2 regions of the Arthrobacter sp. GW460-12-1-14-TSB2 genome follow, and region 1 is predicted to be linked to the other one. Evidence: riboswitches for the same ligand, from Rfam matches in the RefSeq annotation. Region 1 holds a riboswitch; the other holds the start of a gene.
What was found. Region 1 has a riboswitch for cyclic di-AMP ahead of AC07YR_RS18035 (M23 family metallopeptidase). Riboswitches for the same ligand answer to the same signal wherever they lie in the genome.

Region 1 (5,883 bases):
CGGCGTCGGCAAGCTTGCCGGCCTTGGCTTCCCCGTCAGCACCAGTGGAGGTCTCGCTGGCGTCGGTACCGGTGGACTGTGCCCGGACGGTTTCAATCTTGGGCGCTGCCGTCGTGGTGACTGACGGACGCTCGAAGGAAACAGTCGCTGTCGGTTCAGCGGTTACGGCCAGCTGGGCTGACTGAGAGCCGGACTCCGTCGAAGCGGAAACACCCAGGTTGGTATCGGCGGCATTTGCCGGCATTCCAACGCTGAGGATCAGTCCGGACGCAGCTGCGATCACAGCCGCCTGGCGACCTACGGTCCCGGCGTTGGCAGTAACAGCCCTGGACACGGAGTTCAACGGGTTCGTACGAACCGTTTGCGCACGGTGGCGCGCAGAAGTGTTGCGTGTAGACACGAAGGTAGCCTCTCCCAATGCCTACGAGGTGAGCTGTCGGATTCGGATGGGAGTCACCCGGCCGCTCGGCTTCCTGGGAAGCTTTTGCGACTTAACCCCAAGGTCTTCTTGCGAAGACCAAAATTGGTTCCCCCGCCTCTGCCAGACGATGTCATGCGAACGGACCTTGAGCGGTGGCAGAGTTAGGCAATCCACTCAAGAGCGCCAACTTCGGAAAAGTTGGCGTGCTCTAAACGGTACAGGAATTCCGAACGAATGTCACATTCAGGTCACGGCATGTCACAGGAATGCGAGAGTGACCCATCGCTTGGGTTAGAGCCAGCCGGTGGGGTCAACGACTTCGCCGTTGACCATCACTTCGAAATGGAGGTGGCAGCCGGTGGAAGCGCCGGTGGTCCCGCTCAGGGCCACAACGTCGCCGCGGCTGACCTTCTGGCCGACCTGGACGCTTGAAGACGAAAGGTGGTTATACGTGGTTTCGAGGCCGTTGCCGTGGTCAATCACCACCCGGTTTCCGCCGCCGTAGGGGTGCCAGCCGGAGAACGTGACCGTTCCGCTGGCGGCAGCCAGGACGCTGGTGCCGCACTGTGCCGCGTAGTCCTGGCCCCGGTGGAACTCACCGGCTCCGCCGGTTATCGGGCTGACCCGGAAACCGAAGGGCGAAGCGGAAACCAAGTGTTCGAGCGGCGCCCCGAGGCTCCCGGCGGAAGCAGCGCGGGTGATGGTGCCCGCGGACTGCGCGCTCAGGAGCTGCTTGAGCTTGCCGTCGGGATCGCCCTTGGTGGCGACATAAGTGCGGTTGAAGTCAATTTTGGCGCCGGCAGCAGCGGAAACCTCCGGCTGCGCGGCAACTGAGGCGGCGACACCGGCATTCCCGGTGTCCGCAGTGGACATCATGGGACCGGTCGACGGGACGGTCACGGTGAGGACAAGTCCGGTGGCGGCAAGGGCAATGCCGGCCTTCTGACCCACGCCGCTCGCCGAAGCGAAGTCCGTTACCTGGCTGAACAGGCTGCGGCGCCGGCGTGCATCACGGTGTGCATCGCGCGGCCTGACCGTCATTACGGCTTCGGCCACAGGGTACTCCGAAGCGGGACCGGTCGCCCTGCGGCGGCCCCTGACGGTCTGCGTGGTCAAGAAATATCCTCTCTGGAGAGCCTGCGAAGTTAGCTGTCGGATTCGGGTCAGAGAGTGCAAAGACCCGGTCCGCCAATGCAAGGCGTCCGACACAGGTCTCCCTAGGGAATCCTTCGTCGGAAGTGGCTTGCTGCTGACGGACTTCACCCCAAGGCCGTTTTTCAACGGCCGGTTGTGGTTCCTCCGCCTCTGCCAGGAGGTGGTTCGCACACTGATCCGCTGGCAGAGCTCGGCTTCGGATCAGGTAACGCTTTTGTATCGGCGCTAGTGCTCAACTATAGGCGATTAATCAGCGCGGTAATAATTCCGTTATCTGGGTCTCAGTACGTTGTAGGTGGTCCTACAAGGGCGCAGTTAGCTGACCGTAACAAACACGTGGGCCGCAACCTCGGGCGGCAACTCCAGGGCGCCTTCGATCTCGGGCACACGCACGGAGATGTACTCCCCCACGCGCTCCAGTGCGAGGGACGCCCCCGGCCGGATTCCGCCTTCATCCAGCTGCACCAGCAACTCCGGCTCAACCTGGATGGGCTCGGCCAGCCTGCTCACCGTAATGCGCGAGTCGGCTCCGTACCCGGTCATGGCCTCAAGGAGGTTCACCACACCGTCGGTGAACGCGGGAGTTGGCTGCCCACCGAGCGCCGCCAGGCCTGGAATGGGATTGCCATAGGGGGAAACCGTGGGGTGGTTCAGGAGTTCGAAGATGCGACGCTCCACCCGCTCGCTCATGACGTGTTCCCAGCGGCACGCTTCGTCGTGGACGTACGCCCAGTCGAGTCCGATGACATCGGCTAGCAGCCGTTCCGCGAGGCGGTGTTTGCGCATGACTTCGGTGGCGCGTTTCCGGCCGGTTTCGGTGAGCTCAAGGTGCCGGTCCCCCGAAACAACCACCAGTCCGTCACGCTCCATGCGCCCGATGGTCTGCGAAACGGTGGGCCCGGAGTGGCGCAGCCGTTCGGCAATCCGGGCGCGGAGAGCCACGATGTTCTCTTCCTCAAGCTCCAAGATTGTCCGAAGATACATCTCCGTGGTGTCGATCAGATCGGTCATCCAGCTCAGCTCCTCGAGCACAGTCCTTGCGTCAGTCCCACCGTACCGCGCAAAAGCCTCCACGTTGGCCTCGGCGGGGTGGACCTGCATCCACCGACCAGCCGCTGGGAAAAGCCCCACGGGATCAGCCAGACCGGCTACGCGGCCCGCTGTACGACAGCAACCAGTTTAGCCTATTTTGAATTAGTCCGGATAATCTTCCGCGCACTGCGCTGACCTGCGGCCGGGATGTCTCAGTGACTGGACTATGACGGATGCCGTTCCCTCCCCTGCAGGCACGTCAGGCAGAATATAGGGGATTCCCCTGCACTGCCGGGCCCCCGTCCACACCGGAAACACGTCCACGCCGATAAATTGGAGCCATTGTGAGCGACACCAGCATCACTATCCCCGCCAACCTCCTGCCCAAGGACGGACGGTTCGGCGCCGGGCCATCAAAGGTCCGCCCCGAGCAGATCGAGGCACTGTCCGCCGCTTCTGCCACACTTCTGGGCACGTCGCACCGCCAGGCCCCAGTGAAGAACCTGGTCGGGTCTGTCCGCAGCGGCCTCAGCGAATTTTTCCGCGCCCCCGAAGGATACGAAGTCATCCTCGGCGTGGGCGGCTCAACGGCGTTCTGGGACATCGCGGCGTTCGGACTTGTGGACAGCAAGGCCCAGCACCTCTCATTCGGAGAATTCGGCTCCAAATTCGCCTCCGCCACCAACAAGGCTCCGTTCCTGGACGCCTCCTCCATCATCAAAGCCGAGCCCGGCACACGGCCGGAAGCCACCGCGGAAGCGGGCGTGGACGTCTACGCCTGGCCGCAGAACGAAACGTCCACGGGCGTGGCAGCTCCGGTCAAGCGGGTTGCCGGCGCGGATGAAGGCTCGCTTGTCCTGGTGGACGCCACCTCGGCTGCCGGCGGCCTGGACGTCGACGTCTCGGAAGCCGACGTGTACTACTTCGCCCCGCAGAAGAACTTCGCGTCCGACGGCGGCCTGTGGCTGGGGCTCTTCTCTCCGGCGGCGCTGGAGCGCGCTGCCCGGATCAAGGCGAGCGGCCGGTGGATCCCCGATTTCCTTGACCTGCAGACCGCCATCGACAACTCACGGCTCAACCAGACGTACAACACCCCTGCGCTGGCCACACTGGTAACCCTGGACGCGCAGGTGCAGTGGCTGAACGCCAGCGGCGGCCTTGATTTTGCCGCTGCACGCACCGCCGATTCGGCCGGGCGCATCTATGACTGGGCAGAGGCCTCCGAGTACGCCACGCCGTTCGTTGCCAGGGCCGAAGACCGTTCCAACGTGATCGCCACCATCGACTTCGACGACTCGATTGATGCGGCCGCAATCGCCAAGGTCCTTCGCGCCAACGGCATTGTGGACACCGAACCGTACCGCAAGCTGGGCCGCAACCAGCTGCGCATCGCCACGTTCGTGGCGATCGACCCGGACGACGTCTCGGCTCTCCTGTCCAGCATCGACTACGTCGTGGGAGAACTGCGGAAGTAGGGAATCAGCGGCTGCTGACGCTTTAGCGTCCGACGGCGTCGTCCGGGGTTTTGGTCCCGGACGGCGCCTTCTTCGTTAAGTGCTCCGCTGTCAGCCCTGCTGGAGCAGCGTCTGCCCTGCTGGAGCGGCTGGCTCTCCCGCAACACCACCCGGAAGTAGCGCAGCCCCTCACGGAGCCTCACCTTGCCGGGGGCAGCGCGGGGGAATAACAGGCTAGTCGACCTCGCGGGCGGAGCCGGATGATTCCTCCGGTGCGTCACTGTCGTCGTCGGAGTCTTCATCGTCGTCGGAAGCGTCGCCGTCGTCCGAAACGGCGGCGCCGTCGTCGAAACCGGCCAGGGCAGTGCCCTGGGCGTCGGCGTCCACAACGGGCGCGTCCGCGTCCTGTTCATTTTCCTGGGCGTCCTCGGGGCGCACCCGTTCAGCCCAGGGCACCCACTCCGGTGCGAGGATGGAATCCTCCGAAGGCAGCAGGCCAAGTTCGTTCACCGTGATGACCTTGGAACGGGAATTGCGGGTGAGCACCGCGTACCACTGCCATCCCTGGTACCCGGCCAGCCGGGACTCGAAGAGATGCGTGACAACGCGGTCCCCTTCGCTTTTGGCACCGATGTGCTGTCCGATCTGCTCGGCCGGGGCGATGCCCTCCACTGCAGCCCGGGCAAAGTCCACGGCTGCAGCAAGCACCGCGTCCGGTTTGCCGACGCGCCACACGGGGACGCCGGCGCGGGGCTTTGACGCCGGTTTGGGGGTGCCCTGGTCAGGTTGGGAAGTCATGCGGATGCCTAGGCGTCCAGCTCGTCGGCGACCTTACGGAGGGCAGCTGCAATCGCCTTGGCCTTGTTGCCTTCCGGGTACTTTCCGGCGGACAGCGTTCCGGACAGGTTGTCCAGCACGCTTACCAGGTCCTGGACGAGGGGTGCCAGGTCCTTGGCGCTGGGACGCTTAGCCTTCGCGATGGACGGGGTCTTGTCCAGCACGCGCAGCCCGAGGGCCTGGGCTCCCTTGCGGCCGTCAGCCACACCGAACTCAACGCGCGTGCCGGCCTTGAGGTCCGTTACGCCCTCGGGCAGGGCGGATTTGGGCAGGAATACTTCCTGGCCGTCCTCACCTGCGAGGAATCCGAAGCCTTTTTCCTTGTCATACCACTTGACCTTGCCGGTAGGCACGTAATCAACCTTCTTCGTTCTGGACTTCCTGTGACACGGCCGGCGGCCACCGCATCCGCATTGATATGCGGGTTCAGGGTATGGCTGCCCGGACCATGTTGGTCTGTATCTTCAAGGTTATCCTGCCGGGACCCGGATTCCCGCTTTGCGGCACGGGCACAGCCGGGCTGTTAGCGTTACTTCCATGACACCCTCCCGCTACCGGCGGCCCCTGATGATAGTTGCGGCGGTTATTGCTGTCCTCTCGCTGGCTGCCGTGGGCGCCGTCATGGCCATCGCCTTTGGCGGCAGTGCCGCTCCGGTGTGGGTAACATCCCTGGCCCTGTACGGCCTGCCGCTGGCATTCCTCCTGATGATATTCCTGGTGATCGACGGCGTCGCCGCCCGCCGCCGGGCAGGAAAGTCCGGCGGGCGGTAACGTTGGACTGATGTCCTTTATTCGCGCGCTCAGCAAGGAACTGGAGGCCCGCAGCGACGACTCGTTGCGGGCCCTGTTCTCCGCGCGGCCGGACCTGGTCTCACCCAACGTTCCGGACTTTGCGGCCCTCGCGGCGCGGGCCAGTGCCAGGGTCAGCGTGCAGCGGGCACTGGAGCGGCTGAACCGGCCGCAGATGCAGGTTCTGGAGACCCT
Region 2 (5,883 bases), on a different contig from region 1:
CCGCCATTGGTGGACGCACCGCCGCCGCGGTTGGGTTCGTTAGGGGGCCAGTACGGCGCAGACGTCGATGACCGTGCCAGGTCCCGAGTACCTCCGGATTTCCGTTTGGAAGTCCCCGGTGACGGCGAAGTTGAAGTTGCCCGATACGAGCACCACACCGGAAACGTCCTCGCCAGCCTGGTCCGTATCGGCGAATGAAAGGAGGTTCCGGCCGGTCGACTTGAATTCGACGCTGTCGGGATCCGTGGCGGTGGGCACGAATTGGATGTGGGACGCGCCCGTGATGACATAACTAACCGTCTCACCGGCATCGTTAGTCAGGGTCACGTTGAGGTTCGGGGCTACGGAAATGACTCTGTCCCCCGGGATAACGATGTCCTTGACCCGCCCGGTCACGGTGGCTTCGATGTCGAAGCCACCTGCGGCTTGGCCGCAGTGAAAGATGTACTCAGTTTGAAGCGGTGGATGCGGCGGGCCGGAAGGCGCAGCCGCGGCCGGAGCGGCGGCTGCGAAAATTGAGGCCAGGACGGCCGTCGGAACTAACCATTTTTTCATTGTTGTGCTCCCTGCATCTTGACGACGGCCCTGGGGCCGGCAGCCGCTTGGAAGACGATTGAAAGCGGCGGCGACCCAGAGTCACTCCACAACCTTGTGAAAACCTTGTGGCTCCAGGAATGAGGGTAGGGACACGGGCGAACCAGCGGGAGAAATGTGCTGTCAGACAGCCGGAGGCCCCGAACCACGTGGATTCGGGGCCTCCGGCTCATGCAGACCAAGCCTGGCGAAGATGCGCCGGCTTAGTACCAGTTGTTGGCGTAGTGGAAGTTCAGGGCGCCGCAGGGGGAGCCGTACCGTTCCTTGACGTAGTTCAGGCCCCAATTGATCTGGGTGCGGAAGTTGGTCAGGTAGTCGGACCCGGCGCTGGCCATCTTCTCGGCCGGCAGGGACTGGACAATGCCGTAGGCGCCACTGCTGGCATTCGTGGCAGTGGTCTTCCAATCCGATTCCTTGGTCCACAGCGTGGTCAGGCACTGCATCTGGTCAGCCGCCCAGCCGTAAGTACCGAGCTGCGATGCGGCATACGCCTGGGCAGCTGCGGGATCGTCGACGGCTACAGGCGGTGCCGGGGCAGGAGCCGGTGCGGGGGCCGCAGCCGGTGCAGGTGCAGGCGCGGGTGCCGGTGCTTCCGGTGCGGACTTCTCCTCGGATGCCGGTTGCGCGTCGGACGACTGCGCTGTCAGGCTGACAGAGGCCGGGGCGGGCATGGCGGAGACCAGGATCTTTTCGAACGCGAGCTTCGACTCGGCGTTTGCGGTAGCGGCGCTGGCTTCGCCCGTTGCAGATGTTGCCGGGGCTGCAGGTTCTGAGGCCTGGCCGGCGGCGCCGACGCCGATCAGGACGGCGCAGGCCGTGGCTACTACTGCGGCCCGCCGGCCTGAGCCCTGCAATCCGGCAGCAATCCGGGACATTGGCGACGCGGTGGTGGCTGGTTCGGCGCGGTGGCGTGAGCGTTCGGCAGGCGCCTTGGACTCGTCGGAAGCGCGCTCCGGACGTACTTCTAGCGTGGATTTAGTCATGGTTGCCTCTCGATGCCGGCGGAGTTAGCTGTCGGGTTCGGATGAGGTCATCCGGCCGCACGGAACTTCACGTGTCGGCTTCACCCCGAGGGCGGCTATGCAAAATGCCCGGAGACCTGGGTCCCCCGCCTCTGCCTAATCATGAGGAAATCCGGGTAGCGGCAGAGTTTGGCGTCCATCCGGATATGCGGCTATAACGGTTGCCGCACTCTAAAAACGCTACAGGAGTCTCGCGCTTAAGTCACATTTAGGTAACGAGGGTCACGACGACGGCGCGTTGACTTGCGCCGGAACGGCTGGCTTGCCAGTGATGCGCCGGAGCTAAGCTGCCGGTGGTTCGCACGGTAGGCGGAGGGCGAACTCGGTGCGTCCCGGGCGGGAATTCACTTCGACGGTTCCGCCGTGCGCTTCCACAATGGACTGCACAATCGAAAGGCCCAGGCCGCTGGTCCCTTCGGACGCAGAGGCGCCGGTGGCTTCCGCGCCCGAAGCGGAGCGGGCCGGACTCGTGCGGGCGGCGTCCGCCCGGGCAAAGCGGGCAAAGACCCGGCCGACGAACTCCGGCGGAATCCCTGCACCGTTGTCGGTTACGGTCACCACGGCACTGCCGTCGGCCGACCGCATCACGCCGGTGACCACGGTGGTTCCGGGGTCCGTATGCTTGCGGGCATTGGAAAGCAGGTTAGCCAGCACCTGGTGCAGCTGCTTGGCGTCGCCGCGGACCACAACGGGCTCGTCGGGCAATTCGAGCTGCCAGATACGGTCCGGCGCCATGACCTTCTCGTCGCTGACGGTTTCCACCACCAGCTGGGTCAGGTCCACGTCGCTGATCTTGAGCGGCTGGCCTTCATCCAACCGGGCCAGCAGCAGGAGATCCTCCACCAGGGTGGTCATCCGTTCCGACTGGCTCTGTACCCTGGCGAGGGATTTCTTGCCGTCCGGCGTAAAGTGCTCGGTCATCCGCATCAGTTCTGTGTAGCCGCGGATGGCGGTGAGCGGCGTGCGCAGCTCGTGCGAGGCGTCGGCAACGAACTGGCGCACCTTCGTTTCGCTCTGCTGCCGGGCCTCGAGTGCCTGGGACACGTTGTCCAGCATGAGGTTGAGTGCGTAGCCCACGCTGCCCACTTCAGTTCCAGGATGCGCGTTCGACGACGGCACCCGGACTGCGAGGGCCACCTCACCGGCGTCGAGAGGCAGTTGGGAAACCTGCGTCGCAACTTCGGACAGCTGCTCGAGGGGTTTCATGGTGCGGCGGATCAGCACAGTTCCGGCAAGGCCGATCAGGGCGAGCCCGCCCATCGACACGATCACCATGGTCCACACCAAGGAGCTGAGGGTGTTCTGTTTTTCATCGAGGGGGAGTCCGGTGATGATCACGTCCCCGTATGGAGCCTCCACTGCCACCAGCCGGTAGGAGCCGGTGGACAGCGTCCGGTCAACCGGCGTTGCGTCGTGTTGGAGCGCCAGGAGGATCTGGTCATCCTCGGGGGACAGGGAAGACGGCGTGGCATCGCTCGCGAGGAACCCGGCGCTGCTGACAGTGCCATTGTCGATGCGGGCGATCAAGGTCCCCACACCTTGGCCCCTGCCCTCCAGCGGATCAGGCCTGCCGGCGGGGTTGCCGAGCCGTGGCCGTCCGGCCTCGTTCGAGAGCCTTGAGGCCTGGCTCAGGCGATCATCGAGCTGCTTGGTCAGGAAGGAATCCATGGACGCGTAACTGAACAGGCCAATTGCGCCGCAGATGGCCACGAGCAATGCCATGGCCACCAGAACCAGCCGCGTGCGGAGGTGCCAGGTGGAAGGATCGAGCAAGCGGCGGCGGTCCTTGCGGATCTTGCCGGAAAGCGTGGGCACCTCAATCCGCCGGTTTAATGACGTAGCCTGCGCCGCGCACCGTGTGGATCATGGGCGGGTGCGTGGCATCCACCTTCTTGCGCAGGTAGGAAATGTAGAGCTCCACGATGTTGGCCTGGCCGCCGAAGTCGTAGTCCCACACGCGGTCAAGGATCTGGGCCTTGCTGACCACGCGCTTGGGGTTTTCCATGAGGTAACGGAGGAGTTCAAACTGGGTTGCCGTCAACTGCAGCTCTTCGCCGGCGCGGGTCACTTCACGTGTGTCGATGTTGAGGACGAGGTCGCCCACTACAAGTTCGGCGGTGTCCATGGCTGCCACTCCGGAGCGCTGGACCAGCCGGTGCAGGCGAAGGAGCACCTCCTCCATGCTGAAGGGCTTGGTGACGTAATCATCGCCGCCGGCCGCCAGCCCGAGGATGCGGTCCTGTACAGCGTCCTTCGCCGTCAGGAAGAGCGCAGGCACCTCCGGCGCGAAGGCGCGGATCCTGGTGAGCAGCTCAACGCCGTCGAACCCCGGGAGCATCACGTCCAGCACCAGGACATCCGGCCGGAACTCCTTGGCCAGTTTCACGGCCTCGGGACCGTCTCCTGCGACAGCCACGGACCAGCCTGCCATCCGCAGGCCCATGCTCATGAGCTCGGAGAGGCTGGGTTCGTCGTCAACCACCAGGGCGCGGATGGGGGAGCCGTCCGGGTGGGTGAGCTGGGGAAGGTTGTTAGTCATGGAGTGCGAAGTGGCCATGGGACAACTCTCCGATCTGCGGTTTAGCCGACGCTATGGGGATCCTGTGGGCCAGCTGTGAATCCCAGCCTAGCGAGCTGGACGCGCGGAGGGGCCCTTCGTCTGCCAACCGGCGCGGATCCGCTGCCTTCCCGCGGCCGGAACGGGCGCATCAAAGGTCACAGCTTGACCCCTTGTCCCGCACAGGCTCCGCACAGGAACCCTCCGGAGTCTGGAGTGGACCAAGCCCCCCTGCCCCAGGAGTACGCCATGAACAACGACCACACCACCCCGGTACCGGAGAGCGAAGCTGACCAGGTGCCGGAGGGCAAGGCGCCGGAGGGCAGGACTCCGGCGGCCAGCTCTGTCAGTAGGCCTGCGGGTGGCGGGCAGAAGGCCGGGTGGGGAACACCGTCGTCGGCAGCTGGCTCCGCTTTCCCGCCCGCAGCAGGATGGGGCTCGCCCCGACAGCACGGCGGCTGGGATGCCCCGGCTGGACGTTCGAAGCCATGGACCATGAAGCGGGGAGTGATGGTGGCCGGAGCTGCGGCTGTCCTTGCGGGCGGAGCCGGCGTAGGAATCTATGCCCTGACGACCAGTTCCGCGGCGGCCGACGGCACCGACGGCACGGCCGATGCAGGCGCGTTGCAGGAAACGTTGCCAGGCTCCCGCGGCGGCGCGCAGGGTGGTTTTGCCGACGGCGGGATGCCGCCCCAGGGCGGCCCCGGAAATTTCGCCCCGGAAGGCCTGGGTGGAATGGGCAGCGGAGTATCCGCCGCCGTTCACTCCGAGTACGTCATCCTCCAGGACGGTGCCTACGTCACTAAAGTTGAACAGCAGGGGACGGTCACTGAGGTCAGTTCCGGCGCCGTGACCGTCAAGAGCACCGACGGGTTCAGCCGCACCTATTCACTGGATTCGGACGTGGCGGTGAGCAATCAGCAACAAAGGCGTCAACAGGCTGGCGGGACGTCCGCCAGCACACTGACTGTGGCCGATATCGTGTCCGGAGCCATGGTAAGGATCGTTGCCGCAAAGGATGGTGACAGCTTCCCTGCGGAGTCCGTCCAGCTCGTGGCCGCGACGCTCACCGGGCAGTCAAACTGAGCTGGCGTGCTGCGGGGGCAGGAATTTTTCTGCGCGGCCCGGCCAAGGGCTGGACATGTGCCACAAGGCAGCGTTGGCATTTCAGCAATACGGTACGGGCTGAATTTTCGCACCGAAAGGCTTCGTTTTGAAGAAGAAAATTCGGATTTTCGTGAATTCTGATCGATCGTTCTGAAAAACACCTGTTATTTTATTGGCATTTCAGAATCGTGATTTGGGCCACATTGTGTGATTTTGTCTCACGATGCGGACGATTCCGTCCATTGTTACTTGCAAGTTTTCATTGTTACGTTGCACACTTCAATTGTGAACAAGAACTCAACAGCACCTGCAGCCGCAGAATCCTGGACCAGCCCACCCGCTGGCGAAGACATGCGCTGTTGTCGAATGCACGCCTAACTTTCCCACCCCGAGAAGTTTTTAGGCATTCGCCCCAAGCCCAGCGTCGGGCGCCCCTCCCCAGATCTCATTGCGGGGAAAGCCAGCATTCGAGCCGCGATGACGGCCATTCACATTGAGGTAAGCATTCCATGTCAGTTGCATCTGGATACGTCCACATCTCCGTCCGAAACGCCAACAAAGGCGGCCAGCCTTCCGGCCTCCGCCAGGGATTCGGGGCCCGTC

Region 2: it holds a riboswitch for cyclic di-AMP, as region 1 does, so the genes downstream of both, AC07YR_RS08420 (aggregation-promoting factor C-terminal-like domain-containing protein) here and AC07YR_RS18035 (M23 family metallopeptidase) in region 1, are expected to answer to the same signal.

What each region holds. Positions count from the first base shown of each region.
Region 1 covers NZ_JBWKYC010000017.1:48,082-53,964, forward strand. The annotation lists gene AC07YR_RS18030 (C40 family peptidase) at 1-334, opposite strand, end outside; cyclic di-AMP (ydaO/yuaA leader) riboswitch at 405-564, opposite strand; gene AC07YR_RS18035 (M23 family metallopeptidase) at 713-1,537, opposite strand; cyclic di-AMP (ydaO/yuaA leader) riboswitch at 1,541-1,752, opposite strand; gene AC07YR_RS18040 (iron-dependent transcriptional repressor DtxR) at 1,892-2,587, opposite strand; gene serC (phosphoserine transaminase) at 2,953-4,083, shown strand; gene AC07YR_RS18050 (DUF3027 domain-containing protein) at 4,297-4,860, opposite strand; gene AC07YR_RS18055 (cold-shock protein) at 4,869-5,252, opposite strand; gene AC07YR_RS18060 (hypothetical protein) at 5,437-5,670, shown strand; gene AC07YR_RS18065 (helicase-associated domain-containing protein) at 5,681-5,883, shown strand, end outside.
Region 2 covers NZ_JBWKYC010000004.1:236,368-242,250, forward strand. The annotation lists gene AC07YR_RS08415 (hypothetical protein) at 40-555, opposite strand; gene AC07YR_RS08420 (aggregation-promoting factor C-terminal-like domain-containing protein) at 798-1,577, opposite strand; cyclic di-AMP (ydaO/yuaA leader) riboswitch at 1,577-1,751, opposite strand; gene AC07YR_RS08425 (HAMP domain-containing sensor histidine kinase) at 1,899-3,431, opposite strand; gene AC07YR_RS08430 (response regulator transcription factor) at 3,433-4,173, opposite strand; gene AC07YR_RS08435 (hypothetical protein) at 4,423-5,259, shown strand; gene AC07YR_RS08440 (winged helix-turn-helix domain-containing protein) at 5,790-5,883, shown strand, end outside.